DNA from 3 places in the Brevibacterium sp. OS20 genome. Region 2 is predicted to be linked to each of the others. Evidence: predicted binding sites of a transcription regulator. Region 2 holds the regulator's gene; each other region holds the start of a gene.
The links. The regulator HrcA, encoded in region 2, represses chaperone genes, less so after heat shock. The targets are predictions, from matches to a motif close to TTNGCACTCGNNNNNNNCGAGTGCNAA.
Positions count from the first base shown of each region.

Region 1: groES (co-chaperone GroES) is a predicted target of HrcA. The motif match lies at 3,582-3,608, and genes of this name have one in related genera.
Region 3: groL (chaperonin GroEL) is a predicted target of HrcA. The motif match lies at 7,693-7,719, and genes of this name have one in related genera.

Region 1 covers NZ_CM166367.1:3,061,187-3,070,859, reverse strand. The annotation lists gene metG (methionine--tRNA ligase) at 1-940, shown strand, start outside; gene ACVZTU_RS13740 (TatD family hydrolase) at 940-1,941, shown strand; gene ACVZTU_RS13735 (resuscitation-promoting factor) at 2,160-3,371, shown strand; gene groES (co-chaperone GroES) at 3,763-4,056, shown strand; gene groL (chaperonin GroEL) at 4,093-5,685, shown strand; gene ACVZTU_RS13720 (polysaccharide pyruvyl transferase family protein) at 5,969-7,537, shown strand; gene ACVZTU_RS13715 (SRPBCC family protein) at 7,775-8,179, opposite strand; gene ACVZTU_RS13710 (ABC transporter ATP-binding protein) at 8,444-9,220, shown strand; gene ACVZTU_RS13705 (FtsX-like permease family protein) at 9,217-9,673, shown strand, end outside.
Region 2 covers NZ_CM166367.1:2,296,072-2,305,744, reverse strand. The annotation lists gene lepA (translation elongation factor 4) at 1-1,533, shown strand, start outside; gene hemW (radical SAM family heme chaperone HemW) at 1,534-2,763, shown strand; gene ACVZTU_RS10390 (DUF4870 domain-containing protein) at 2,851-3,708, opposite strand; gene ACVZTU_RS10385 (magnetosome magnetite crystal formation protein family) at 3,794-4,468, opposite strand; gene ACVZTU_RS10380 (DUF3097 family protein) at 4,633-5,496, opposite strand; gene hrcA (heat-inducible transcriptional repressor HrcA) at 5,657-6,697, shown strand; gene dnaJ (molecular chaperone DnaJ) at 6,820-7,935, shown strand; gene ACVZTU_RS10365 (16S rRNA (uracil(1498)-N(3))-methyltransferase) at 7,932-8,693, shown strand; gene ACVZTU_RS10360 (PhoH family protein) at 8,794-9,673, shown strand, end outside.
Region 3 covers NZ_CM166367.1:3,307,323-3,316,995, reverse strand. The annotation lists gene acnA (aconitate hydratase AcnA) at 1-405, shown strand, start outside; gene rraA (ribonuclease E activity regulator RraA) at 402-917, shown strand; gene ACVZTU_RS14855 (MFS transporter) at 1,065-2,399, shown strand; gene ACVZTU_RS14850 (lactonase family protein) at 2,396-3,586, shown strand; gene ACVZTU_RS14845 (aldehyde dehydrogenase family protein) at 4,033-5,499, shown strand; gene ACVZTU_RS14840 (DUF3263 domain-containing protein) at 5,829-6,095, shown strand; gene ACVZTU_RS14835 (LytR C-terminal domain-containing protein) at 6,098-6,661, shown strand; gene ACVZTU_RS14830 (cold-shock protein) at 7,119-7,322, shown strand; gene groL (chaperonin GroEL) at 7,876-9,519, shown strand.

The DNA of each region.
Region 1 (9,673 bases), 770 kb from region 2:
CAAGGACATCATCCGCTTCCACTCGGTCTACTGGCCCGCGTTCCTCATGAGCGCCGGCATCGAACTGCCCAAGCGGGTCCACGCCCACGGCTTCCTCTTCAACTCCGGTGAGAAGATGTCGAAGTCCGTCGGCAACGTCGTCGACCCCCTCGACCTCGTCGATGCCTTCGGCCTGGACACCCTGCGCTTCTTCCTCTTCCGCGAGTTCTCCTACGGCCACGACGGCTCGTATACGAAGGACTCGATCATCACACGGAAGAACTCCGACCTCGCCAACGAGTACGGCAACCTCGCCCAGCGTTCGCTGTCGATGATCCAGAAGAACTGCGACGCCCAGGTGCCGCAGCCGGGTGAGCTCACCGAGGCGGACGAGAAACTCCTCGCCCTCGCCCGGGCCGTGCCCGACACCGCCCGACGCCACGTCGACACCCAGGCCCTCCACCTCTATGTCGAGGCCTGCTGGAAGGTGCTGTCCGAGGCCAACCGCTATTTCTCCGCGCAGGAGCCGTGGAAACTGAAGAAGACCGATCCCGATCGTATGGCCACCGTGCTGTGGGTGACGATCGAGGTCGTGCGCATCATCTCCATCCTCATCCAGCCGGTCATGCCCGATTCCGCGGGCAAGATCCTCGACCTCCTCGGTGTGCCCGCCGGCGTCGGTGAGGCCGGTGCGAAGGTCCTGCCGACCGCCGTCGATTCCGGGTCCGGCGCCGAGGCGATGGGAGCCGTATCCGCGAGCGCGGCCATCGGCGTCGCCGCCGGTGCGGCATACGCTTCGGCCGCCCTGGCGCCGAATGTCGCCGAGGCCGCTGCCGACGGCATCGCCGCCGCCGAGGCGGATCCCCGGTCGTTCGCGGCCGTCGGGTTCCCGATCGAACCGGGCACGCCCCTGCCGAAGCCCGAACCCGTGTTCCCGAAGTTCGTGGAGGAGACCGAATAATGGCCTCGCGCGCCGCCGGAACCTATCCACCGGTGCCCGAACCGCTCGCTCATCCCATCGTCGACTCCCACACTCACCTCGACATCTGCACGGGTGTGCGGCTGCCGCTGGGTGCTGGTGAACCCGAACCCGAGGTGACCCCGAACGCGGACGAAGAGTTCCCGTCGCTGGATTTCTTCCATGACACCGCCTCCGAGGCGGGAGTCCGTCGCATCGTCCAGATCGGCTGCGACCTTCCGGCAGCCCGGTGGACGACTGCGCTCGTGGCTTCCCAGTATTCAGGCACCCCCGCCGAGGCGGCCACGGAGGTGGGATCCCTCGCCGAGGCGGCCGACCCCCGTACTGTGCCCGGCCCTCCTGCCGAGGGACGGACGTGGATGATCGGCGGGGCCGCCCTCCACCCGAACGAAGCCCCGCGGCTGGCCGAGCGCGGCCTGCTCGATGACGCTCTCACCGAGATCGAATCGCTCGTGAGCTCGCATGAGCGCATGCGCGTGGTGGGGGAGACCGGTCTCGACTACTTCCGCACGGCAGAAGAGGGAGTTGCCGAACAGCAGCGCTCCTTCCGAGCTCATATCGAGATCGCCAAGCGCACCGGACGTGCACTGCAGATCCACGATCGGGAGGCACACGCCGATGTGCTGCGCATCCTCAAGGAGGAAGGCGCTCCCGAGGTCACGATCTTCCACTGCTACTCCGGCGACGAGGCGATGGCCCGCGAATGTGCGGCCGAAGGCTATTACATGTCCTTCGCCGGCAACCTCACGTTCAAGAACGCCGACGAGCTGCGGCGGGCCGCGGCGGCCGCTCCACTGGAGCTCCTGCTGACGGAGACCGACGCACCCTTCCTCACCCCGCACCCGCATCGCGGTAAGCCGGGAGGTCCATACCTCACGGCGGTCACGGCGCGGAAACTCGCCGAGGTGCGCGGGATGAGCGAAGAGGATCTGTGCGCGGCCGTGTGGAACAACGCGGAGCGGGCCCTCGGCAGCTGGGACTGAGCCGGGCTCAGCCCTTCGTTCTGTGAGCGAGATAACGGGACGCAGCGCCGCCTCGGCGGGGGAATGTCACGATCGGGAATGCCCCGGAAACACGGGGAACTCCAGGTCAGACACGCCCTCAGGAAACTCACACCGTTACATTTCCGTGATATTTTGCGAACCGTGTAACGAATCGGTTACAGTGAACAGGTCGATAAACTCTGCTCAGGGATATTTTTGTGATTGATTTTCTGAAGAACCGCAAGGTTCAGATCGCTGCACAGGCGGTCGTGATCACCGGACTCGTCGGTGGCACGGGCGCGGTTGTGACCATGAACAAGCCCGTGACCTTGGAGGTCAACGGACAGGCCGAAGAGATCCGAACCTTCGGAGGAACGGTCGGGGACATCCTCGACAGCCACGAAATCGATGTCGACAAGCGCGACCAGGTCAAGCCCGGTGTGGGCACCAAGGTCGACCGTGATATGACGATCACCGTCAACACGGCGAAGAAGGTTGCGCTGTCCGTCGATGGCAAAGAGACGAACGAATGGACCAATGCGAACACCGTGGGTCAGGCTCTGGCCGACCTCGGTGTCGACGCGAAGGGCGCCGACCTCAACGCGAAGGCCAGCCAGCGTCTGAAGGACGAAGGCAATGACATTGAGGTGACCACGTCGAAGGACCTCACCGTCGTCGCCGACGGCAAGGACCACAAGGTCTCGGCCGCTGTGGGCACCGCCAAGGAAGCCCTCAAGGACACGGGCGTCAAGCTCGACAAGGACGACTTCCTGTCCGTGCCGATGTCCGCCGAGGTCTCCGACGGCCAGGTGCTGACCGTCAACCGCGTGAAGAACGACACCGTCAAGGACAAGCAGGCCATCAAGGCCAAGGTCGAGACCAAGAAGTCCGATTCCCTCTACGAGGGTGAGACCAAGGTCGAGACCGAAGGCAAGGACGGCGAGAAGCAGGTCACCTACAAGGTCAAGACGATCAACGGCGAAGAGGTCAAGAAGGAGAAGAAGGACGAGAAGGTCCTCTCCGAACCCAAGACCAAGGTCGTCATCCAGGGCACCAAGAAGAAGGAGGAGCCGGCTGACACCGGCGGTTCCGACTCGGGTGACTCCGGCGATTCCGGTTCGGGCGACTCCGGTGACTCCGGTGACTCGAGCACCGGCGGCGGCTCCGGCAGCGGTTCCATGTCCACCGCCGAGATCAAGGCGATGCTCGGCGGACCCGGTTCCAAGTGGTACTCGGTCGTCGAGTGCGAATCGAACTTCGATCCGAAGGCTTCGAACGGCACCCACTTCGGTCTGTTCCAGTTCCTGCCCTCGACCTGGCAGGCCATGGGCGGCAGCGGCAATCCGTCGGATGCCAGCCCGCAGGAGCAGTTCCAGCGCGCCAAGAAGCTCCAGGCTGAAGCCGGCTGGGGACAGTGGGCCTGCGCCTGATCTGAGATCAGGTTCGCAGTAACCGACTGAGCGCCTGTATAGGCCATGAACTCTGGCCGTCATTGACAACAGATATCGACAACTGAGCTGAGGCGGTCAGCAAGGAGCGTGGGCCCCGAGGAGAGATCCTCGGGGCCCACGCTTTTCGGTGCCCCGCTGCCCCGGCTTCCGGGGCCCAATCTGAACTTTCGCCCAGAGCATGACGAATTGCTGGCACTCAAGTTGACCGAGTGCTAAGAGCGTTCTAGAGTCAGAATTAGCACTAGCACTCATTGAGTGCCAGTTTCATGAGACGGTCGAATCGCTCGGCACCCGCGACGACGAGAGGTTCATGGCATAAGCCGCCGTCTGACTCGATGAAATAGAACCCAGCGAAGGGAGAGGGCCCGATATGTCGGTCTCCATCAAGCCACTCGAAGATCGGATTGTCATCCGTCAGGTCGAAGCAGAACAGACTACCGCCAGTGGTCTGGTCATTCCCGAAACCGCCAAGGAAAAGCCTCAGGAAGGCGAAGTTGTCGCAGTGGGCCCGGGCCGTGTTGCTGACAACGGTAACCGCGTGCCGGTCGACGTCGCCGTCGGCGACAAGGTCATCTACTCCAAGTACGGAGGCACCGAAGTCAAGTACGCAGGCGAAGAGTTCCTCGTGCTCTCGGCTCGCGACGTGCTCGCCGTCATCGGCTGAATCCCCTGAACAACTACTTCACTGACAGGAGGACGAATGCCTAAATCATTGGAATTCAACGACGAAGCCCGTCGTGCACTCGAAAAGGGTGTCAACACCCTGGCCGACACCGTCAAGGTGACGCTGGGACCCAAGGGCCGCAACGTCGTGCTCGACAAGAAGTGGGGCGCCCCCACCATCACGAACGATGGTGTGACCATCGCCCGTGAGGTCGAGGTCGACGATCCTTACGAGAACCTCGGCGCACAGCTGGCCAAGGAAGTCGCCACCAAGACCAACGACATCGCCGGTGACGGAACCACCACCGCGACCGTTCTCGCTCAGGCCTTCGTCAACGAAGGACTGCGCAACGTTGCCGCAGGTGCCGCACCCGGACAGCTCAAGCGCGGCATCGAGACCGCCGTCGAGGCCGTCTCGCAGCAGCTGGGCGCGATCGCCCGCGACGTCGCCGACTCCTCGGAGATCGCACACGTCGCCGGTCTGTCGGCTCAGTCGCCTGAGATCGGCAAGCTCATCGCCGATGCCTTCGACAAGGTGGGCAAGGACGGCGTCATCACGATCGACGAGTCGCAGGCCGCGTCCGTCGAACTCGAGATCACCGAAGGAATGCAGTTCGACAAGGGCTTCCTGTCGCCGCACTTCGTGACCGATGCCGATCGCCAGGAGGCTGTGCTCTCCGACGCTCTCATCCTCATCAACCAGGGCAAGATCTCCAACATCCAGGAGCTCCTGCCCGTCCTCGAGAAGGTGCAGCAGGCAGGCAAGCCGCTGTTCATCATCGCCGAGGACATCGAGGGTGAAGCTCTGTCGACCCTGGTCGTCAATAAGCTGCGCGGAATCATCAACGTCGCCGCCGTCAAGGCTCCCGGCTTCGGTGACCGTCGCAAGGCCATCCTCGAGGACCTCGCCGTCCTCACCGGTGGCCAGGTCGTCACCCCGGACATGGGCATGAAGCTCGACCAGGTCACCCTGGAAGAGCTCGGCAACGCCCGCACCATCACCGTCACCAAGGACAACACCACCATCATCGATGGTGCCGGTGCCGACGATGCTGTTGCCGGTCGTGTCGCTCAGATCCGCGCCGAGGTCGAGAACACCGATTCCGACTGGGACCGCGAGAAGCTGCAGGAGCGCTTGGCCAAGCTCTCCGGCGGAGTCGCCGTCATCAAGGTCGGCGCCGCCACCGAGGTGGAGCTCAAGGAGCGCAAGCACCGCGTCGAAGACGCCGTGTCCGCTACTCGAGCCGCCATCGAAGAGGGAGTCGTCGCCGGCGGTGGATCGGCTCTGATCCACGCTGCGAAGGTCCTCGACGGCAACGACCTCGGTCTGTCCGGTGACGCACTCACCGGTGCCGAGATCGTCAAGCGCGGAGTCGTCCAGCCGCTGCGCTGGATCGCCGCCAACGCGGGCCAGGACGGCTACGTCGTCGTCGCCAAGGTCCAGGACCTCGAGTCCGGCCAGGGCTACAACGCCGCCATCGACGAATACGGCGACCTCATCGGCGCCGGAATCATCGACCCCGTCAAGGTCACCCGTTCGGCGCTGCGCAACGCCGCTTCGATCGCCGCCCTGGTTCTCACCACCGAGACTCTGGTCGTCGAGAAGAAGGACGAGGAGGACGAAGCCTGAGCCATTCGCTCGGACTGAGTCGTCTCTGACCACGACAGTGGCCCGGAACATCACGTTCCGGGCCACTGTCGCATTCATCGGCGTATTCACCCTCACCGAGGCGGCCGCCGCTTATTCAACGCATTCTGAGTGGCTGTATCCGAGCCTGACCTTGGCGTCGGCTTGAACGCGAACGTATTCACCTCGGAGACAGGTGCTGTTCACGAGCGAACCCATCGCTGTCGTTACAGTGATCGGAATATTCGATTGAAGTTCTGCAGTGCATGACGTGAACAAGGGATCCATGAAGAGAATTACGATGATCGGCGACGTAGGCTGGAGCCGGTTCTACCATCTCGGCGATGAGGCCATGACCGAACTGGCCATCGATGCGCTCCGTGCCCGTTCGGACATCGCCATCACACTCATTGCCGGTGAACCTGAGCACGCGAGCGAAATGTACGGTGTCGACGCTGTCAAGCGTATCGGGTTCAAGCGCGACCGACGTCCGAATGCCTCGCGGATGGCGAAAGTTCTCGACTATGTCGGTGGAGATCGGGCAGCGCTCAAGGCAGATGACCCGGCGATTGACGTCATCGGGGCGGTTCGTGAGTCCGATGCTGTCCTCATCGCCGGCGGCGGTAACCTCAACTCGATGTTCGCCCACCACATCTATGAGCGTGCGACCCTGGCGAAGATCGCTCGCGTCCTCGGCAAACCGTATGCGTTGACCAGTCAGACGCTCGGCCCGCTCATCTACGACGAGGATCGGGACATCGTTCACGAACTCCTCTCCGAAGCGGAGTTCGTCGGGACTCGAGAGAGCTACACGACTCACCTCGTCGACGACCTCGGACGAGGTTCGGCCACGGCGCGTCGTCAGGTCGACGACGCGTTCTCATTGACAGCGCGCGACGAGGACCGGTCTGCCGTATCGGATCTGACCGAGCATCCGTTCATCCTGGCGAGCTTCGCCGAGAAGGCCTCGACCCCGATGCTCAGCGATGATGACTATCATGCGCGGTTGGCGGAACTCACACGTCGGCTTGCCGAGGATACCGGCCTGCGGGTGCTGCTTGTGCCGCACGGCGGGGCACTGCCACCAGCGCCGGAGACGAGAGACCAGCTCACTGATATGAAGATCGCTCGGGCCAGCGGGCATGCTGAGGTCGTTCCCACCCGGATGCTCACCGCACGAGAGCTCATCGCCCTGACGGAGCAAGCCCAATTGGTCGTCGGGACCCGGTACCACGCTGCGATTTTCGCTGGAGCCGCGGGCGTCCCGTTCATCTCACTGGCGCCGAACCTCTATTCGTCGATCCGCATGCGTGGAGCTGCTGAGAACGTCGGTATGGAGGACTTCGTGCTGCCGCTCGATTCGGTCGACGACATTGTGGCAACTGGGGTCGGCGCGGTGGAGGACCGAGGCGAGCTCACGAACCGATTGCGTTCGCAGTCGCAGAAGCGCCGCGCCGAGCATAGGGAGTGGTGGGACTTCGTCGTGGCGAAGACGCTGGGCGTCACTCCCGGAGCGGCGGAGTCCGAAGCACCCGGCTTCTTTCACGCCGATGTGATCGACAACCCTTACGTCGACAACATCGGCGTTGTCCGCGAACGTCTCAACGCCGTCCAGAACTATGGGTTGGTGATGGCGCTCAAGGACCGGAAGGCGGCACGGTTGAATGAAGAGGTGCAGGCGGTGAAGTCGCAGCTGCAGCGCGTACGCACCGAACGCGACGAGGCCCGCCGACGTGATGAGCGGCGCGAGGCAGAGCCTGCCGTCCGGGCAGCGCGCCGTGTCGAGAGCGCGAGCCGACAGTCTGCAGACTTCGCCCGCCGCGCATATCGCCGGCTGCGTTCCGCGCGCAGGTAGGCTCAAGGGCCTCGGGCGCGCAGGATTCCACTTTCGACACACCCTGCTCTGAAATGCACACTGAAGAGCCTGGGCAATTCAGAGACAGGTGTACAAAAGGCCTGAAGCCACTGTGACCCAGCCGTTGTTGAGCGCTTTGTGCCGTCTAGGGCGTGCTCGGGCGTGGGGCCGTGTCGTTGGTGTCGGCTTTGTGCACGCGCGCGAGGCCTGGACGAAGGGTGCTCAGGCAGGGCGTGTTCAGGCGCGGTCGCTCTCGAGCTGAGTGCGCAGGCGGACAAGGTCGGCACGAACCATGTCGGCGTCCCGGTCGAACTGGGCGTCGTCGACTCCTGGCAGACGGAACAGAGTGAAGACCACCTCGGCGCCGGTGCCGTTGGCGAGCACCCGCAGGGGATTGTGCACGATCGTGCCGTCGGGGAAGATCACGTCGTGATCGAGGATGCCCAGCTCCGTGTGCGGGCCGAAGCGGACTTCGACCTCGCCCATCGGGGAATCCGTGATCCAGCGGCCGCCCGCCTCGCGGATTCCATTGCTCAGTCCTGCGGCCCAGGCCGGAAGGTTCGCGGGATCGCCGGCGAAGGCCGCCGCCTCGGCGGGTGAGGCGTCGATGGACGTCGATAGGTGGAGCGCTGGATTCGTCATCTCCCAAGTGGACCACATGAGAAGCCGCGCGGCCAGAGAAAGGGAGCGGACCATAGCAGGCGGGACGGCCATCGCAGGCGGGACGGCCATCGCACGCGGGTCGGTACCTCGCACGCGGTCCGGCCCAGAGTGCCCTCCCTCGTGCCGCTCGCAGCAGACCGTACACAGCTCGCTCACACCTACTGGCCAGTCGCTTTTCATGTTTCTTAAGCCCGATCCTCGTTAGTCTGGAAATGACAGCTTGCACCGACGCATGAGGAATCTATGACCACCGGCCCAACGATGCCCATCGCCCGACTTCGCGACGTTTCGAAGGTCTTCGATCCGAAAGGGGCAGCGGTCACGGCTCTCAGCGGGGTCAGCCTCGACATCGCACCGGCCAAACTGACCGCAGTGATGGGGCCCTCGGGCTCGGGGAAATCAACACTTATGCACGTCCTCGCCGGACTCGATCGTCCCACCTCGGGCTCAGTCCACCTCGGCGAACAGGAGATCACGAAGCTGCGCGACGACGACCTCACCGCCCTGCGCCGCCGCCGGATCGGATTCGTCTTCCAAGCGTTCAACCTCGTGCCCACGCTCACCGTCAAAGAGAATATCCGCCTGCCCTTCGAACTCGACGACCGTCGGCCCAATGCCGACGAACGCGCCTGGATCACCACGGTTGTCCACCGCCTGGGGCTGGAAGACCGCCTCAAACACCGACCCAACGAGCTCTCCGGCGGTCAACAGCAGCGCACCGCCATCGCCCGGGCGCTCGCAACCCGCCCCGACATCCTCTTCGCCGACGAACCGACCGGCAACCTCGACGCGAAGTCCGGTCGCGAAGTTATGGTGATCATGGTCGAGGCCGTCCGCGACTTCGGCCAATCCATCGTGCTCGTCACTCACGACCCGATCGTCGCCGCCCACGCCGACCGCGTGATCTTCATCGCCGACGGCACCCCCGTGACGGAACTGAACGACACCATCACCGCCGAAGCGATCGCCTCGACCATGCTCGACATCGACGAACGCGCCGAATCCGCGGTGAGTCGATGAACCCGCTGCGCGAAATTCGAACCAATCCGCGGCAGTTCTTCCCCAGCATCCTCGTCGTCTTCATCGCCGCTCTCTTCGGCACCGCAATCATGCAGGGCATCGCGATCCTGACCGCGTGGCTGTCGTCCGAGAAGATCATCGCCGAGTCCGAGACCGCGCAGAACTTCCTCTCGATGATCGGTGTCACCTTCTTCCTCATCGCTCTCTTCGTCTCCGCGATCGTCATCGCGAACACGTTCTCGATCATCATCGCCGGTCGCAGCCGCCAGCTGGCTCTGCTGCGCCTCATCGGGGCGTCGTCGAAACGGCTGCGCAGGGCCGCCTCGGTGGAGGGCCTGATCATCTCCGTCCCCGCCGCGGTGCTCGCCTTCGCGGCGTCAACCGGGCTGGCGAAAGCGGCCCAGAATTATCTGGGCAGCGCCATCACCGAGGAGGTCGCCCTCCTCACCCCAA
Region 2 (9,673 bases):
TGCGAGGGTGCCCTGCTGCTCGTCGACTCCGCTCAGGGCATCGAAGCCCAGACGCTGGCCAACCTGTACCTGGCCATGGAGAACGATCTGACGATCATCCCCGTGCTCAACAAGATCGACCTGCCGGCTGCACAGCCGGAGAAGTACGCCGAAGAGCTCGCCAACCTCATCGGCTGCGAACCCGAGGACTGCCTGCTCGTGTCCGGCAAGACGGGCGAAGGCGTCGAGGAGGTCCTCGACCGCATCATTACCGATATCCCCGCGCCCGTCGGCGATGCCGAGGCCCCGGCCCGCGCGATGATCTTCGACTCCGTCTACGACACCTACCGCGGTGTGGTCACCTATGTCCGCGTCATCGACGGTTCTCTGTCCCCACGCGAGAAGATCGAGATGATGTCGACCGGCACCACCCACGAGCTGCTGGAGATCGGCGCCTCCATGCCCGAGCCCAAGGCGACGAAGGGACTGGGCGTCGGTGAGGTCGGCTACCTCATCACCGGTGTCAAGGATGTGCGTCTGTCGAAGGTCGGCGACACCGTCACCGCCGCTGCGGGGCCCGCGACAGAGGCCCTCGGCGGTTACCGGGAGCCCAAACCGATGGTGTTCTCCGGACTCTTCCCGATCGACGGGTCCGACTACCCGGTGCTGCGCGACGCGCTGGACAAACTCAAACTCAACGACGCCTCTCTCGCCTACGAACCCGAGACCTCGACGGCACTGGGCTTCGGCTTCCGCTGCGGATTCCTCGGTCTCCTCCACCTCGAAGTCCTGCGCGACCGCCTGGAACGGGAGTTCGATCTCGACCTCATCTCCACCGCCCCGTCCGTGATCTATGACGTGACCATGGAAGACGGTTCGGAGACCGTGGTGACGAACCCGAGCGAGTACCCGACGGGCAAGATCAAGGAAGTCCGGGAGCCGATGGTGCAGGCCACGATCCTCACCCCCAGCGACTACATCGGCGCGGTCATGGAACTGTGCCAGGATCGCCGCGGCAAACTCCAGGGCATGGACTATCTGTCCTCGGACCGTGTGGAGATCCGCTACCGGCTGCCCCTGGCCGAGATCGTCTTCGACTTCTTCGATCAGCTGAAGTCCCGGACCAAGGGCTACGCCTCCCTCGACTACTCCGATGACGGCCAGGACGCCTCCGACCTCGTCAAGGTCGACATCCTGCTGCACGGCGACCAGGTCGATGCGTTCTCCGCAATCGTCCACCGCGACAACGCCTACTCCTACGGTGTGGCGATGGCCGGAAAGCTGCGCAAGCTCATCCCGCGCCAGCAGTTCGAGGTGCCCATCCAGGCGGCCATCGGCTCACGCATCATCGCCCGCGAGACCATCCGCGCCATCCGCAAGGACGTCCTTTCGAAGTGCTACGGCGGTGACATCAGCCGTAAGCGCAAACTGCTCGAGAAGCAGAAGGAAGGCAAGAAGCGGATGAAGATGGTCGGCACCGTCGAGGTTCCGCAGGAAGCGTTCATCGCGGCCCTGTCCTCCGACGAGCCGGAGACGAAGGACAGCAAGAAGTAAGTGCCCGCACAACCGACCGGTGAGGTCCCTCCGCGCGACGGTTCGCTGCCGACATCGGTGGGGATCGGGGCCGCGGAGCGGCGGCTGAGCCTCTACATCCACGTCCCGTACTGCCGGGTCCGCTGCGGCTACTGTGACTTCAACACCTATACCGCCGACGATCTCGGCCCGGGCGCGTCCCGCGAGGACTACCGCAGCAATCTCGCCCGTGAGCTCGATCTGTCCGTGGCCACCCTCGCCGAGGCGGGGGCCGGCGACCGTGAGGTCTCGACGATCTTCTTCGGCGGGGGCACCCCGACCTTGCTCGCAGCGGATGTGCTCGCCGGGGTGATGGACGATGTCCGCGCCCGCTTCCGCCTGGCCGAGAATGTCGAAATCACCACCGAAGCCAACCCCGACACCTTGGACCCCGACTACATCGCGACCCTTGCCGGAGCCGGTTTCAACCGGATCTCCATGGGTATGCAGTCGGCCGTGCCGCACGTGCTTGCGACCTTGGACCGCACCCACGACCCGGAGAAGATCCCCGAGGTGGCCCGCTGGGTCAAGGACGCCGACCTCGAGCTCAGCCTCGACCTCATCTACGGCACCCCGGGGGAGTCGATCGACGATTGGCGTCGCTCTCTCGACGTGGCGCTGTCCAACGAGGTCGATCACATCTCGGCATATTCCCTCATCGTCGAACCGGGAACGAAGATGGGTGCGATGGTTCGCCGCGGCGAACTGCCGATGCCTGATGAGGATGACCTGGCCGACAAATACGAGATCGCCGACGCAGCGATCTCCGCTGCTGGTCTGCACTGGTACGAAGTGAGCAATTGGTCGACCGGTCTCGAGACCCGCTGTGAGCACAATATGGCCTATTGGCGCAATGCCGACTGGTGGGGCTTCGGGCCCGGCGCCCACTCACACGTCGGAGGCGTGCGGTTCTGGAATGCCAAACACCCCCGTGCCTGGGCCGATCGGCTGTTGGCGGGGGAGTCCCCGGCGATCGGTCGTGAGGTCCTCGACGTTCAGACCCGGGAGATCGAACGGATCATGCTGGCGGCCAGGATCGACCGCGAGCTGCGTCTCGATTCTCTGGCCCCGGGCAGCGAACAGGCGATCAGGACTTTCGTCAGGCAGGGACTGCTCGACGCCGATGGTGCCGCGACCGGCTGGTTCCAGCCGACTCTGCAGGGACGACTCATGGCCGACTATATGGTGCGCATCCTCACCGAATACGTGTGAATGAGTCTCGCCCCGCCATTCGGGAACGAGTGGCGGGGCGAGCTGTTCAGCGAATCTGCCGGGGTGAGGCTCTCACTGGACGTCAGATCACTTGATCCAGTTCGGCGTCATCGGAATGCGGTAGCCTTCACCGCGGTTGGCTGCCATGCCGGCGATGATCTCGATGACGATCATGTAGATCGAGAGCACCGGCAGGAGCAGGAGGATGAGGAAGCCGATTCCGACGATCGTGAGGATTCCGCCGATCAGCCCGATGCCGAACGCCGCGATGACGCCGATGATCAGCAGATTCAGCGACTGTGCGCCATGATGGCGGAGGAACGGCGACTTGTCCTTATTGATGATGAAGAGGATGAGCGTGACGATCCAGCCGACACCGACGACATAGGTGGCGGCGTGAGCGAGGTGCGACCACAGTGCGGTCGTCCGTTCACTCTGATCTGCATTCCAGAATCCGAGCGAATTCGGGCCGTAGGCCGCATCCGGCAGTTCGGCCCCCATGGGCACTCCTGCGGCAGCCGACTGCGCCGACGATGCTCCCTGGAATCCGTAACCGGGCTGAGGGTGTCCCTGCGGAGCGCTGTAGGGCTGCTGAGAACCGTACGGCTGCTGGGCGCCGCCTGCCTGCTGCGAACCGTAGCCCGGTTGGGAACCATACTGCTGCTGAGGGTTCTGCTGCTGAGATCCGGAGGCCGGATTCTGCTGCTGGGAGCCGTACCCGGCTTGCGGCTGCGAGCCATAGCCCGGCTGCGATCCCTGCTGAGGGGTCTGCGGCTGCGAGCCGTACTGGGCCTGACCATCCTGCTGGGCCTGACCACTCTGCTGTGGCTGCGAACCCTGCTGTGGCTGCTGGGTGTACGGCTGCTGCGAGCCCGACTGCGGGGAGTAGTTCGGAGGCATCGGCTGTGACTGTTCGTTGTTCGGCTGCTGCGGGTTGTCCGACATGAGAGTCCCTTCAGAGTGTGCGATCACTCCACACTAACCCAGAGAGTCCGGGCAGCCCCAGAGAACCCGGGGTGAGCGGGAATGGTCACTTCACGAAATTGATTGTGAGCGGGAACTTATACCCCTCACCCTTGTTCGCTGCGACGGCCGCGATGATGTAGAAGACGCAGTAGACGAGCGGAACGATGAGCGCCGCATACATGACGATGATGCCGATCCCGAAGGTCACCAGTGCCAGGATGAAACCGACGAAGCCGAAGACGAAGAGCGCACCGAAGGTGACGATCGTGTTCGTGATCATCGCGTTGAGACCCTGACGTGAGTGCTCGCGGACGAACGGCGATTCGTCCTTCTTCACAAGGAACATGATGAGCGGCATGAAGCCGAAGATGAGCGAGCCGAGGTGGGTCCACAATGCCGTGGTCCGGTCGGGTTCGTGGGCCATCCAGAACTGCTCGGAGCCGGGTCCGTAGGCTTGCTCAGGCAGGGAGCGGGAGTCGAACATCGCCGGGTTGTGCATCTGCGGCATACCGTAGCCCGGCTGCGCGCCGTATCCCGGCTGGCCCCCGTAGTTCGGCTGAGCGCCGTACGCCCGCTGCGAACCATATCCCGGCTGGCCCTCGTAGTTCGTCTGACCGCTGTGCGTCTGCGGCTGAGAATACTGCTGGCTCTGCGGCGCGTAGTGCTGCTGCGGACCTGAGGCCTGAGAGTAGTTCGGCGGCATCGGCCGGCTGCCCGGCTGCTCGGGGTGATACGACATGGGGATCCTTTCGAGAAACGCTTGCCATTCACACTAGCCGAGCCAAGTGTCCCGAGGATGTCGGGAAAGCCTCACTCCTGTGACAGATTCGGCACACGCCGTCGGCACACGCCGACAGATCCGCGTGACCACCAAGAACCACCGCGCCGCACCACCGAAGTCACTCAGCCGACGGTGACGAAGTCGATGAGCTCCTCGACGCGACCCGACAGCGTCGGTTCGACATCGGCGATGGTGCTCACCTTCCCGAGGATGCGCACCCACCCGCGGGCAACGTCCCGATGGTCGGCATGCGGCCATCCGATGCGACGCAGTATTCCCGTCTTCCAATCCTCACCGCGAGGGACGACCGGCCATTCGCGGATGCCGACGACGTGGGGCTTCACCGCTTGCCAGATATCGACGTACGGGTGACCGATGATGTGGACGACATCGCGGTAGCGCGGATCGGCACGGACCGCCTCGGCGATCTTCGATTCCTTCGTCCCATTAACCAGATGGTCGGCGAGGACACCGACTCGATGGTCCCGATCCGGACCGAAGGCCTCGAGCTTGTCGGTGACATCATCGAGACCGCCCAAGGGTTCGACGACGACGCCTTCGATGCGCAGATCATCGCCCCAGATCTTCTCGACGAGTTCGGCGTCGTGCTTGCCCTCGACCCAGATCCGCGACCCACGAGCCACCCGAGCCTTCGCGCCGACCACGGCGCGAGACCCCGACGCCGTCCGTCCGGGCTGCTGCGCCTTCTTCTTCGGCAGCTGCACATCGACGGGCCGGCCCTCGAGGAGGAAGCCCGGTCCCAGGGGAAAGGCACGCACCTTGCCGACGCGATCTTCGAGCTTGACGACGACACCGGCCGTGGTCTTCTCCGCGCCGACGACAGCACCGACATAGCCGCTCATCGCATCCTCGAGAACCATGCCCAGGCCGAGCTCGACCTGGCGGGACTTCTTCGGACGGTGCGACGACGGGGAGGAACCGGAGAGCACATCGGGACCATATCGATCAAAAGCATTCACGGGCACCCACCATAATCAAGGACGGTCCCGCAGGCGTGCAGACCCGCAGGCCACCCCTGAAATGAATTCCGGGAACGAGAGGCGTAGAATTGGCACTCAGACTCACAGAGTGCCAAGCGCAGGCACGGGACCGCGATGGATCGGCGAGACGGAGAGGAGATCCGCGATGAACGACAGCAGACGTGCACAGGTGCTGCGCGCCATCGTCGAGGACTTCGTCGCCACCAACGAACCCGTGGGATCGAAGGCGATCGTCCAGCGCCACACCCTCGGCGTCTCTCCCGCCACGATCCGCAACGATATGGCCGCGCTCGAACAAGAGGGCTATATCGCCCAGCCCCACACCTCTGCCGGACGGATCCCCACCGACCTCGGCTACCGGATGTTCGTCGACCGGATCGACGAGTTCAAACCGCTGACCACCGCCGAGCGGCGCGCGATCTTTCAGCTCATCGACGGCGACGTCGATCTCGACGAGATGCTCGACCGCACCGTCCGCGTCCTCTCCGGCCTCACCCGACAGGTCGCGCTCATCCAATACCCGACGGTGTCGCGGGCGCGCATCAAGCACATCGAGATCGTCGGTCTCGGACCCGGCCGGATCCTCGTCGTCCTCATCACCGATGCCGGCCAGGTCGAGCAGAAGACCGTGATCACCCCGAGCCCGCTCGACGAAGACGCCGTCCGCGGACTGCGCGATCAGATCAACGCCGAATTCGCCGGACGCACACTCGCGCAGGTCTTCGGATCGGCCCCCGCCGCCGAGGCGACCGCCACCGAATCGAGTGAGCCGACCGCTCGTGACGACTCCGGGCTCAAACAGGTCAGAGCCGCCGTCGTCGACCTCGTGGCCGCGACGCGTGAAGAGCGCATCATCATGGCCGGCACCGCGAACCTCGCCCGCTCCGGAAGCGAATTCGGAGAGAAGATGGCCCCGATCCTCGAAGCCTTCGAAGAACAGGTCGTCCTGCTCAGGCTGCTCACCTCGATGGCAGAAGACCACGAGGAGATCAGCGTGCGCATCGGGCGTGAGAATACTCACGAATCATTCAGCTCGACTTCCGTCGTCGCCGCCGAATATGGTCATGACGCGGGTTCCTCGGCCAGACTGGCAGTGCTCGGCCCGACCCGAATGGACTATCCGACGACGATCTCGGCAGTCCGTGCCGTCGCCAAATACGTGTCCTCGATCCTCGATCGAGGGTAGGTCCCTTGACATCGACCAGGGGCACCCGCAGGCGGGCAGCGCATCACCGGTGAGCACCGCGCAAGGACGCAGCCACCACCACGAACAGAGAAGACCACTACGTCAGGGAGAGAGAAGTTTCTGTGGCCGATCACTATGAAACACTCGGAGTGTCCAAAGATGCTTCCGCGGCTGAGATCAAGTCGTCGTACCGGAAGCTGGCACGCAAGTACCACCCGGACGTCAATCCCGGTCACGAGGACGAATTCAAGGCCATCTCACTGGCCTACGATGTGCTCTCCGACCCGGAGAAGCGCCGCAACTACGATATGGGCGGCGGCGAGAACGGTCAGGGCTTCCCGGCCGGCGGCGGATTCGGCGGATTCGGCGACATCTTCGAGACCTTCTTCGGCGGCGGCGGCGGTCAGGCCGGGGGTCCGATCCCGCGCACCCAGCGCGGCAAGGATGCCCTCGTCGGAGTCAATATCGACCTGAAGACCGCGGCCTTCGGCGGCACCGTCGACCTCGATGTCACCACTGCAGTCGTCTGCGACACCTGTTCGGGCGCCGGCACGCAGGAAGGCACGAAGATCGAGACCTGCTCGCTGTGCCACGGAGCCGGCAGCGTCCAGCGCATGACCCGGACCCTGCTGGGTCAGATGGTCACGAACCAGACCTGCAACTCCTGCCACGGCTTCGGCACCGTCATCCCGAACCCCTGCCTCAACTGCCAGGGCGACGGACGAGTGCGCAAACAGCGGACCATGAAGATCCGGATCCCCGCCGGGGTCTCCGACGGCACCCGCATCCAGCTGAGCAGCCAGGGTGAGGTCGGCCCCGGAGGCGGACCCGCCGGTGACCTCTTCGTCGAGGTCATGGTCACCCGCCACGAGGTCTTCCAGCGCGACGGCGACAACCTCCGGGCCGCCGTCTCCGTGCCGATGACCGCAGCGACCCTGGGTGCGACCATCCCGTTCGAGACCTTCGACGGCACTCAGGACCTCACCATCGCCGCCGGCACCCAGTCCGGCACCATCGTCAAACTTCCCGGGCTCGGAGCCGCCCGCCTGCGTTCGGAGACCCGCGGCGACCTGCTCATCACCGTCGACGTCCTCACCCCGGACAAACTCGACGACGAACAGCGCGAACTGCTCGAGAAACTCGCCGAACTGCGCGGCGAAGAGACTCCGCGCGCCCAGATCTCGACCGAGAACCGCGGAATGTTCTCCCGCATGCGTGAGAGGTTCGCCGGTCGGTGAGTCTTCCCGTCTTCCGTTCCGCCACCGCCGCCGAGGCGGTCGTCGGGTCCGCCCTCACCCTCGGTGAGGACGTGGCCGGGCATGCGGTGCGGGTGCGTCGGATCGGTCCCGGCGAGGAGATCGACATCGTCGACGGGGAAGGCACACGTGCGCGCGGAACCGTCACGGCCGCCTCGGCGAATGAGCTGACGATCGATGTCACCGAGGTGACGGTCGAGGAGCGCACGGGCCCGCGCCTCGTCCTCGTCCAAGCCCTGGCCAAGGGCGACCGGGACCTGCGGGCCATCGAAACAGCCACGGAGATCGGCGTCGACGACGTCATTCCCTGGGCCGCTGAACGCTCGATCGCCGACTGGCCGGCCAAGAAGCGGGAGAAGATGGCCGCGAAATGGGAGAACCTCCTCGGAGCGGCCTCCCTGCAGGCCAGACGAGCACGATTTCCCATCCTCCACGGCCTCGCCCGCGGAGCCGCCCTGGCCAAGACCCTCGACGACGCCGATGCGGTCTTCGTCCTCCACGAGACCGCTCAGCGCAGGCTCTCCGAAGCGCTGAATAGCCTGATCGCGAACGACTCGGCGCAGCCGCCGGAGCGCATCGTCTTCGTCGTCGGCCCCGAGGGCGGCATCAGCAACGGCGAACTCGATGCACTGACCGACTGTGGAGCAATCCCGGTGCTGCTGGGACCGACGATCCTGCGCTCGTCATCGGCGGGACCCGCCGGTCTCGTCCTGGCCCAGAATTCATTGGGCCGTTGGTGAGGCATCGGACTAGGATGGAAGCACACTCAGGCGCTGCCGGTGACGGTGCGCTCACTTGCAAAGGAACATTCTGGACATCACCCCACCGAACCCGAACTCCATGAACCCCACCGACTCGGACACCGGCGACGGTGCCGCACGCGATGATGCCGTGACGGACACCCAAGGTGCCGATCGTGACACCGTGCGATTGGTCATCCCCGACTCCATCGACCTCGTCGCCTTCTTCGGTCCCGGGGAATCGAACCTGCGCGCCCTGGAGAAGACCTTCGCCGACCTCGACATCCACGTCCGGGCCAATCAGGTCCAGGTCACCGGCGACCCGAAACGCGTCGAAGCTTTCGTCAGCGTCATCGGGGAACTCAAGAAACTCCACGCGGCCGGCCATCGCATCAACGAAGAGACGATCGAGAGGGTCACGACGTTCTCCTCCGAGGGAGCGGCCGCCTCGGCGGTGCTGGGCACGAACATCCTCTCCACCAGGGGAAAGTCGATCCGTCCGAAGACGATGGGCCAGCACGACTACGTCAGGGCCATCCGCAACCACACGATCACCTTCGGCATCGGTCCGGCCGGAACCGGCAAGACGTACCTGGCGATGGCCATGGCCGTCAACGCCCTCCAGCACAAAGAGGTCTCACGGATCATCCTCACCCGGCCGGCCGTCGAAGCCGGGGAGTCCCTGGGCTACCTGCCGGGCACGCTCAACGACAAGATCGACCCGTATGTGCGTCCGCTCTATGACGCCCTGCACGACATGGTCGACCCGGAATCGATCCCGCTGCTCATCGAGACCGGAACGATCGAGGTCGCGCCCCTGGCCTATATGCGCGGGCGCACTCTCAACGACGCGTTCATCATCCTCGACGAAGCACAGAACACGACGGCCGAGCAGATGAAGATGTTCCTCACCCGCCTCGGCTTCGGGTCACGCATGGTCGTCACCGGTGACATCTCCCAGATCGACCTGCCGGGCAAGA
Region 3 (9,673 bases), 1.0 Mb from region 2:
GACTGGGCAGCGAAAGTCACGAGCCTCCTCGGTGTTCGCGCAGTCATCGCAGAATCGTTTGAACGCATCCACCGATCCAATCTCGTCGGCATGGGCGTGCTTCCCCTGCAGTTCGCAGGCGGAGATTCCATCGATTCTCTCGGCCTCGACGGCACGGAGGAATTCACGATCTCCGGACTGGACAGCAACGGTTCGGTCGCCGGCTCGGCTGTTGTGCGAGCGGTGCACCCCGCCTCGGGGCAGACCACGGATTTCACAGTCACCACTCGTGTCGATACCGAGTTGGAGCAGAGGTACTTCCGCGCCGGCGGCATCCTCCCATACGCGTTGCAAGTCTCGCTCGACAGCGCGCCCGACACAGAACAGGCAGATCACCCCCAAAAGGAAGGGACGAAACGAGCATGAACAATCCGAATGAACGGATTCCGGCCACCGTCGAGCTCGGAGACCGGCTGGAACGTGATCTGCGAGCGTGCGAGCTGCAGATGACCGATTTCGGCGGCCGCGAAGCCTTCAGCGGCCCGATCGTCACCTTCCGCTCTCCAGGCGACAACATGCAGCTCAAGAACATCGTCTCGCAGCCAGGCGAGGGGCACGTCATCGTCGTCGACGCCGGGGGAGACCTCACCGGAGCCATGCTCGGCGACAATATGGCCGCGCGGGCAGCGCGCAACGGCTGGTCGGGACTTGTCGTCAACGGAGCCGTTCGGGACCGCCACGCGCTCGGCGACATACCCATCGGCATCCGTGCGTTGGGCCTCAACCCACGGCGATCCCGCAAAGACGGCGAAGGTGAGCAGAACGTCACGGTCGCTTTCGGCGGAGTCGAATTCGGCCCTGGCGAGTTCCTCATCGCCGACGCAGACGGCATCGTCGTTCTCCCGTCCAAACCGGACGAACTCGGCCTGACGGGCTGACGGGGCAGTAGCGCCCGAGCCCGTTCAGCAGCAAAGGACACCCACCGGAGCTTCCCGGGCTGCTCTCAGCACTGCGGAATCCAATTCGCAAGAGCGGTTCCAACCCCTACGACATCGATCAATGTCGATCATCCAATGGAGTCGAAGATGACACACTCACAACAGACAACGCTTGAAAAGCGCGTGATCTCCAAGGTCGGATGGCGCATCGTGCCGTTCGTCTTCATCCTCTACATCGTCAATTACATCGACCGTGCGAACATCGGCTACGCGTCGCTGCAGATGAACTCGGAACTGGCTCTGACCAGTCAGGCCTTCGGATTCGCCGCCGGGCTGTTCTTCATCGGCTATTTCCTTGCCGAAGTCCCCAGCAATGTCTTCCTTGCGAAGTTCGGCGCGAGGAAATGGATTGCGAGGATCCTGCTCACCTGGGGCGTACTTGCCGTTGTGATGGGGTTCGTCCAGAACGACATCCAGCTCTACATCGTCCGTTTCCTCCTCGGTGTGGCTGAAGCCGGATTCTTCCCCGGCATCATCGTCTACCTCGGTGCATGGTTCCCTGCCCGTCATAAGGCGACGATGATCTCGTTCTTCGTCGCTTCGATCCCGGTCTCCTACATCATCTCGTCCCCGCTGAGCACCTGGATCATGTCCAACGTCTCGTGGTTCGACATGAGCGGGTGGCGCTGGATGTTCGTCCTGGAAGGGATACCAGCGGTGCTGCTCGGCTTCGTCTGTCTGTTCTTCCTCATCGACTCTCCGGCCCAGGCGAAATGGCTGACGATCGAAGAGCGCGGATGGCTGCTCGGTGAGCTCCAGGCAGATGCCGACGCGGTGAAGGACTCGACGGTCAAGCTCAGCGTCTGGAAGACGATCATCAATCCCAAGGTCCTCTACCTCAGCGCCATCTACTTCATCTACCAGGTCGGCAGTCTCGGCGTCGGGTACTGGCTGCCGAAGATCATCAGCGGGCTCTCGGACTCGCTGTCGACGATCCAGATCGGACTCATCGGAATGATCCCCTATATCGTCGCCGCGGTCGTCATGGTGGTGTGGTCGCGGAATTCCGACCGCACCGGAGAACGTCAGATGCACTGCTGGCTGCCGCTGGGTGCTTCAGCGATTTCGATGTTCCTCGCCGCCTGGATGCAGTCTCCCGTCCTCGTCATCGCTGCCATCACCCTGGCGCTGACCGGGCTCTACGCTTTCAAGTCACCGTTCTGGGTGGTGCCCAACCGGTTCCTCGACGCGGCGACCGCGGGAACAGCAGTGGCCGTGATCAACTCGATCGGCAACCTCGGCGGATTCGTCGGTCCTTATGCTCAGGGGCTCATCGTCGACGGCACCGGGTCTGCCCGAGCCGGACTGTACTTCTTCGGGATCCTGCTCGTCATCGCCACCGCGATGATGGTGTTCATGAAACTGCCCAAGGTGCAGCGTCAGCCGGCGAAGAATCAGGAAAGCGCCGGTGCCGACGCATGAAAATGAACGACCTGGCATTCGTCGGCACACGCACGACGGAGAAGCGCAATGCACGTGGTCGTGGCATCGAAGTCTTCGACGCCACGCAAGAACCGTGGACTCACATCGAGACGGTCCCCGTCATCAATCCCTCGTTTCTCGCTCTCGACCGAAAGAACTCCGTCCTGCATGCCGTCCACGGAGACATGACCGAGTTGAGCAGCTATGCAGTGAAGGAAGCTTCAGGCGGGGCGGCGGATCCGATTCTGGTTTCACTAGGTCAGCACAGCACCGGGGGCACAAACCCGGCACACATCGTCATCGACCCGAGCGGCGAATGGCTGATCGTGACGAACCATTCCTCGGGAACGGTGGCGAGCTTCCGGATCTTGGAAGACGGCACTCCTACAGACGTCGTCGACGTTCTGGCCTTCACCGGAGAGCCCGGTCCGTTCAGTGACGATCAGGCTGGAGCGAAGCCGCACCAGGCGGTGTTCATCGAACCCGTGGAGTCGGCTGGATTTACCGAAACGACAGCCGTGGCGCCGGACGGCGAGCAGGACCCCTCGCACTTCCTCGTTCCGGACAAAGGACTCGACACTGTCTTCAAATGCAGCATCGACCGCGCCACCGGCCGCATGGAGGTCGTCGATGAGCTCCGGCTGCGGCAGGGGTGCGGGCCACGCCATCTCGTCATCCACCCTCGTATGGACCGGGCCTACGTGCTCGGCGAACTCGGCAGCACCGTCACCGTCGTCACCGGAGCGAGATCCCGAGAGCACGGAGCGATGAAAGCCGTGCAGATTGTGCCTACACTGCCCGACGACGACGTCCGCGACAGTCGCGGGGGAGAGATCGTGCTGGGCCACGCCGGTGCGACTCTGTGGGCGACGAACCGCAGCGGAGCCGGAGACTCCACTCCGGGAGGACCGGAGGAGGACACTGCAGCTCTTTGGGATATCGGTGAGGACGGGCGACTGGCATTGCGGACGCACGTAGGCGCCGGGGGAGTCCGGCCGAGATTTGCGACGGCTCACCCTCTGTATCCGGGCCTCGACGTTGCGCTCGAACGTTCGCACCGGATTGTGCGCATCGAGACCAGCGGCAGCGAATCCGACCGGCCGGAACCGGCGCTGCTGGCCGAGGTGTCGTCTCCGGTCTGCATCGTCTATGGAGCCGAGCCAGCGAGCCGTTCGGCAATCGCCTGAGAGGACTGGGAGAACGGGCGCTCCACTCACGACCGATGAGTGCCGCCTCAGGGAGCGGACGGGGGCGGGAAGACGCCACCGACATCATTGTTTGGTCGATCCGCAGTGGTTTCCTCACCGATATCACCGTGGATCGACCCAACAATCCTCCATTCACCGCGCAGACGCGAGAGGGGCGAGCTTTGCGAACCCCGGCACCGCCTCGGCGACGGTGGACGGTAACCTCGGCGCCACCCCTGCGAGGGCAGTCGACAACCTCCGCACCGCTTCGGGGGAGGTGGACGTTAACCTCCGCACCGCCTCGGCGAGGGTGGGAATCGACCTGCGCGCATGTGCACGGAGCGCAGATCGGGTGTGCGCGATCGCCTACCGAACCGGTGTATTGCCGTTCAGCGCCACGCGTTATGCTCGGCCTAAGGAGTTCATCGTTGAACGAAAGGACCGAAATGTCGGAATTCCCAGAGGCCAAGAACTGGAAGATGCTCATCGGCGGAGAATGGGTCGATGCCGCTGACGGCGACACCACCGATGTCATCACCCCGATCGACCGCAACGTCGTCATCGCCAAGGTGCCCAATGGCAAAGAGGCCGACGCCGACCGTGCCGTCCAGGCCGCACGGAAGGCCTTCCCCGAGTGGGCGGCCCTGCCGTTCAAGGAACGCCAGAAGAAGCTTCTGGCCTGCGCCGATGCGCTCGAAGCCGCCTCGGAGGAACTCGCCCAGCTGACTGCTCTCGACACCGGCAACGCGATCCGCACCCAGGCTCGCCCGGAGACGATCACCCTGGCCGACCTGTTCCGCTACATGGGCGGCGTCGCCGGTGAGGTCAAGGGCAACACCCTGCCCGCCGGAGACAAGCAGCTCCAGTACACCAAGCGTGTGCCGCTGGGCGTCGTCGCCGGCATTCTGCCGTGGAACTCGCCGCTGATGATCGCCGCCTTCAAGACCCCCGCCGCGATCGCCGCCGGCAACACGATCGTCCTCAAATGCGCCGAGGATGCACCGCTGACCATCCTCAAGATGGCCGAGATCATCGCCGACATCCTGCCCGCCGGTGTGCTCAACGTCGTCACCGGCAAGGGCTCGGTCATCGGTGAGGCCCTCAACGTCCACCCCGACGTCGACAAGGTCTCGTTCACCGGATCGACGAGCGTCGGCCGTCACGTCGCCGAGGTGGCCGGTGGCCGTCTCGCGCATTCGTCGATGGAGCTCGGCGGCAAGTCCCCGAACATCATCTTCCCGGATTCGAACGACGACGACACCCTCGAGCAGGTGCTGCTGTCGACCCGCTTCGCCCGCCAGGGCCAGTCGTGCACCATGGGGTCGCGTCTGTTCCTCCACGAGGACATCTACGACGATTTCCTGTCCAAGCTCGTCGACGCGGTGTCGAAGATGAAGGTCGGCGACCCCCGCGATGAGTCCACCGACATCGGCTGCATCATCAACGAGAAGCAGTACGATCAGGTCGCCAGCTACATCGAGATGGGCAAGTCGATGGACGGCGTCGAGATCGCCTACGACGGCTCCGATTCGCTGGAAGTCGGCGAACCCGGCTTCTACCACGCGCCCGTGATCTTCTCGAAGGCGAAGAACGACTGGCAGACCAGCCGTGAAGAGATCTTCGGCCCCGTCCTCTCGGTCATCCCGTGGAAGGACATCGACGAGGTCATCGACATGGCCAACGACTCCGACTTCGGACTCGCGGCCTTCGTCTTCACCAAGGACGTCGACGCGGCCCTGACCATGGCCAACCGGATCGAATCCGGCTGGGTCCAGGTCAACCAGGGCGGCGGCCAGCTGGCCGGCCAGTCTTACGGCGGCATGAAGACCTCCGGCTTCGGCCGCGAGGCCTCGCTCGAGGGCATGCTCGAAGGCTTCACCCAGATCAAGCAGGTCAACATCCGTATCCGCTGATCCGATCCCGCTGAGGCGGCCCTGCTCTTGCGGTCGAATGTGGGGTCGATCCGATCCTCGTGATCGGGTCACCCGGTTCGCCGAGGCGGCCCCGCCTCGGCGCAGGTCGTTCCCTTCACCCCGTCGACACGGTCACCGATCCGGTGCCGTGCGGCGGGGTGATGCAGTTGCGGGCGCAGCAGCCGCCGGGCATGTGCGAGTTGCCGTCCCACGAGCCGTGCCCCGGTCGCGATCGACCTCACAGCCTCGGCGGCGCGCCGGAAATTTCGGTACCGCCGATCCGGCGATAGGATAGAAGCACAGACACCTCTCGAAGGAGCACAACCTCTATGCCGCCGAACGACGACACCTCAGAATTGAGCGAGCTCGAGGTGGCCGTTTTGGAGTTCGAGCGGCGGTGGTGGAAATACGGAGGCGCCAAGGACCACGCGATCCGTGAGCGCTTCGACATGTCAGCCACCAGCTACTTCCAGATCCTCAACTCGCTTCTCGACAATCCTGCAGCTCTGGCCAGCGACCCCATGCTGGTCAAGCGCCTTCGCCGTATCCGCAGCACGCGGCAGAGCGAACGCGCCCAAGCCCGCGTCTCGAGGTAGACATGACCGACGAATTCGACGAGATCGAGCCCGGCCGGCGCAGCGGTGCCCATCGACAGGAGTCCGCGGCGTCGTCGAACATCGGTGCCATCTCGCTGGTCATCATCCTCGCCCTGGTCGCTGTCCTGCTGGTCGTGGCCGCCATCAACATCATCTTCTCCTCGATGGGCAACCCCGAGTCGAAGATCGCCGACCCTCCGGCCTCCGAATCGGCGTCGGCCGAACCCTCACCGAGTGAGAGCGAAGTCAGCGTCGCGGACGATTCGATCACCGTCGACGTGCTCAACGGCTCCGGCGTCTCCGGTGCAGCGAAGAAGTTCTCCGAGGCTGTCGAAGAGAAGGGCTGGAAGCTCGGGCAGGTCGGCAACTACTCGACGAACCTCTCTGATTCGACCGTGTACTACAACGGCGAGGAGAACGCGTCCCAGGCCAAACTCGTCGCCAAGTCGCTGGGAGTCTCCGCCACCGAGGCCTCGTCCGACTTCGAAGCCGACATCACGGTCGTCATCTGTTCGGACATCGCCGATCGCGGACCCGAACCCAGTGGAGGCGGGGACTCGGAGTGATCCGAAGCGATTCGGCGGCGCGGCAGCGCGACTGAGTCGGCGCGATCGGTTCGGCCTCGGCCGCCTCGGCGATGAGGCCATGAGGCCATGAGGCTGAGGGACTCCTTGGTTGCGGTCGGGTCATGGGACGGTGGGCCGCCTCGGCGAATTCCTGACCGAATGGTCTGATTCCATTCGCCGCGATCCCCGCTGTGAACAGGGCAGAAACCCTTAGGTAACGAATCTATAACAGTGTTGAACCGCTCTAGGTGGGATGCGCGCCTGCGGTAGAGTTGCAACAGCTAGGCAAGCACAGCACCTTGTGTTCTATTCGTGCTTCACCGAGATTATTCTCTAGAGGTCAATGAGAGAAGTCGCGGGGTCAGTTGAGTTTTACTAGCTTCCGTATCTCGGGTGGGGTCATCTGATCGCGGCTGCGATGCGGGATTTCAATGGCACTGCACTGTATGGAGAAGTAATGGCACAAGGTACCGTCAAGTGGTTCAACGCTGAAAAGGGCTATGGATTCATCACCCTTGAAGGCGACAACCAGGACGTGTTCGTTCACTGGAGCGCAATCCAGATGGACGGCTACCGCTCTCTCGAAGAGGGCCAGCAGGTTCAGTTCGAAGTTGGAGAAGGACAAAAGGGTCCTCAGGCGGAGTCCGTCACCCTCCTCTGAGACTGGCTGCTGTCAGCACAGTTTTCTGATCCGCTGCGGCGGGGAGTCGGAACGGCCTTCGGGCCGACCGGCACCAATCGCACGGGGGAAGCGCCGAGCAGGCAACTGCTCGGCGCTTTTCAGTGCCCGCGGGGCGCGGGGGCCGCGTCGGGTGCACCCGTGCGCATGGACTTCGATTCAGCCCAGTGTGAGTTGAGCAGCCCATGTTGAAAACAGGGCTACTCGCCCTAAACTGGGCTGTTCGAAATCGTGGGCAATCGGGCCTGCGCCAAGCGTTTCGCGCTGGGCCGAACTGCCCGCTGCGCCTCCATCGCGCGCCGACAACTCGCGGATCTGAACTGCCCTCGCCCATCTTGGCGGGCGACAAACATTTGCACTCGCATGGGGAGAGTGCTAAATCTAGTACTGGTGAAAACCGATGGGTTCCCACCAGTCGTCTCGAGAGCGTGGTCCATATGTGGAATGGAACATGCGGACACACTCTCTGCCGTCGCGGGCGTTGACGACTGCTCTGGATGCCCACTCCACTCCATCAGGGAGGATCTAAGCCACTATGGCAAAGATGATTGCATTCGACGAAGAAGCTCGTCGAGGACTCGAAGCTGGCCTCAACCAGCTTGCGGACGCGGTCAAGGTGACCCTTGGACCCCGCGGTCGCAATGTCGTGCTCGAAAAGCAGTGGGGCGCACCGACCATCACCAACGATGGCGTCTCCATTGCCAAGGAGATCGAACTCGAGGACCCCTACGAGAAGATCGGCGCCGAGCTCGTCAAGGAAGTCGCCAAGAAGACTGATGACGTCGCAGGCGACGGAACCACCACCGCTACCGTGCTCGCACAGGCTCTCGTCCGCGAAGGCCTGCGCAACGTGGCAGCCGGTGCTGATCCGCTCAGCCTCAAGCGCGGTATCGAGAAGGCCGTTGAGGCCGTCACGAACGTCCTGCTGAACAACGCCATCGACATCGAGACCAAGGAACAGATCGCCGCTACCGCTGGCATCTCCGCCGGAGATCCCGCAATCGGTGAACTGATCGCCGAGGCCATCGACAAGGTCGGCAAGGAAGGCGTCGTCACCGTCGAGGAGTCCAACACCTTCGGACTCGAGCTCGAACTGACCGAGGGTATGCGCTTCGACAAGGGCTACATCTCCGGTTACTTCGTCACCGACACCGATCGCCAGGAAGCTGTCCTTGAGGATCCCTACATCCTCATCGTCAACTCCAAGATCTCGAACGTGAAGGACCTGCTGCCCGTCCTCGAGAAGGTCCAGCAGTCCAACAAGCCGCTGTTCATCATCGCCGAAGACGTCGAGGGCGAAGCCCTGGCTGTCCTGGTGCTGAACAAGCTCAAGGGCACCTTCAAGTCCGTGGCCGTCAAGGCTCCGGGCTTCGGTGACCGTCGCAAGGCTCAGCTCGCCGACATCGCCATCCTCACCGGTGGCCAGGTCGTGTCCGAGGAAGTCGGGCTCAAGCTCGACAGCGTGACCACCGATCTGCTGGGCACCGCCCGCAAGGTCGTCATCACCAAGGACGAGACCACCATCGTCGAGGGTGCCGGAGACGCCGAGGAGATCGCCGGACGGGTCGCTCAGATCCGCGCCGAGATCGAGAACTCGGACTCCGACTACGACCGTGAGAAGCTGCAGGAGCGTCTGGCCAAGCTGGCCGGCGGTGTTGCAGTCATCAAGGCCGGAGCCGCCACCGAGGTTGAGCTCAAGGAAACCAAGCACCGCATCGAAGATGCCGTGCGCAATGCCAAGGCTGCTGTGGAAGAGGGAATCGTCGCCGGTGGCGGCGTCTCGCTCATCCAGGCTGGCAAGGCCGCATTCGCCGACCTCGCACTCGAGGGAGACGAGGCCACCGGTGCCAACATCGTCAAGGTTGCCATCGAAGCCCCGCTGAAGCAGATCGCCACGAACGCCGGCCTCGAAGCCGGTGTGGTTGCCGACAAGGTCGCCAACCTCGAAGCCGGATTCGGTCTCAACGCCGCCACCGGTGAGTACGAGGACCTGCTGGCCGCCGGCATCAACGACCCGGTCAAGGTGACCCGCTCTGCCCTGCAGAACGCCGCCTCGATCGCCGGTCTGTTCCTCACCACCGAGTCGGTCGTCGCCGACAAGCCCGAAAAGGCCGCCGCAGGTGCAGACGCAGCTGCCGGTATGGACGGAATGGGTGGAATGGGCGGCATGGGCTTCTGATAGCCACCGCTTGTTCGATCGGCCGTGCCGGTGCCCGCAAGGGTGCCGGCACGGCCGTTTTCGTGCTCGGACTCTCGGGTCCCGGCCCGACGGTCAGATCGTTCACGCGGAAGTGTCCGCTCGTCGTGCGTCGGCGACCATCATCGCCGAGGCG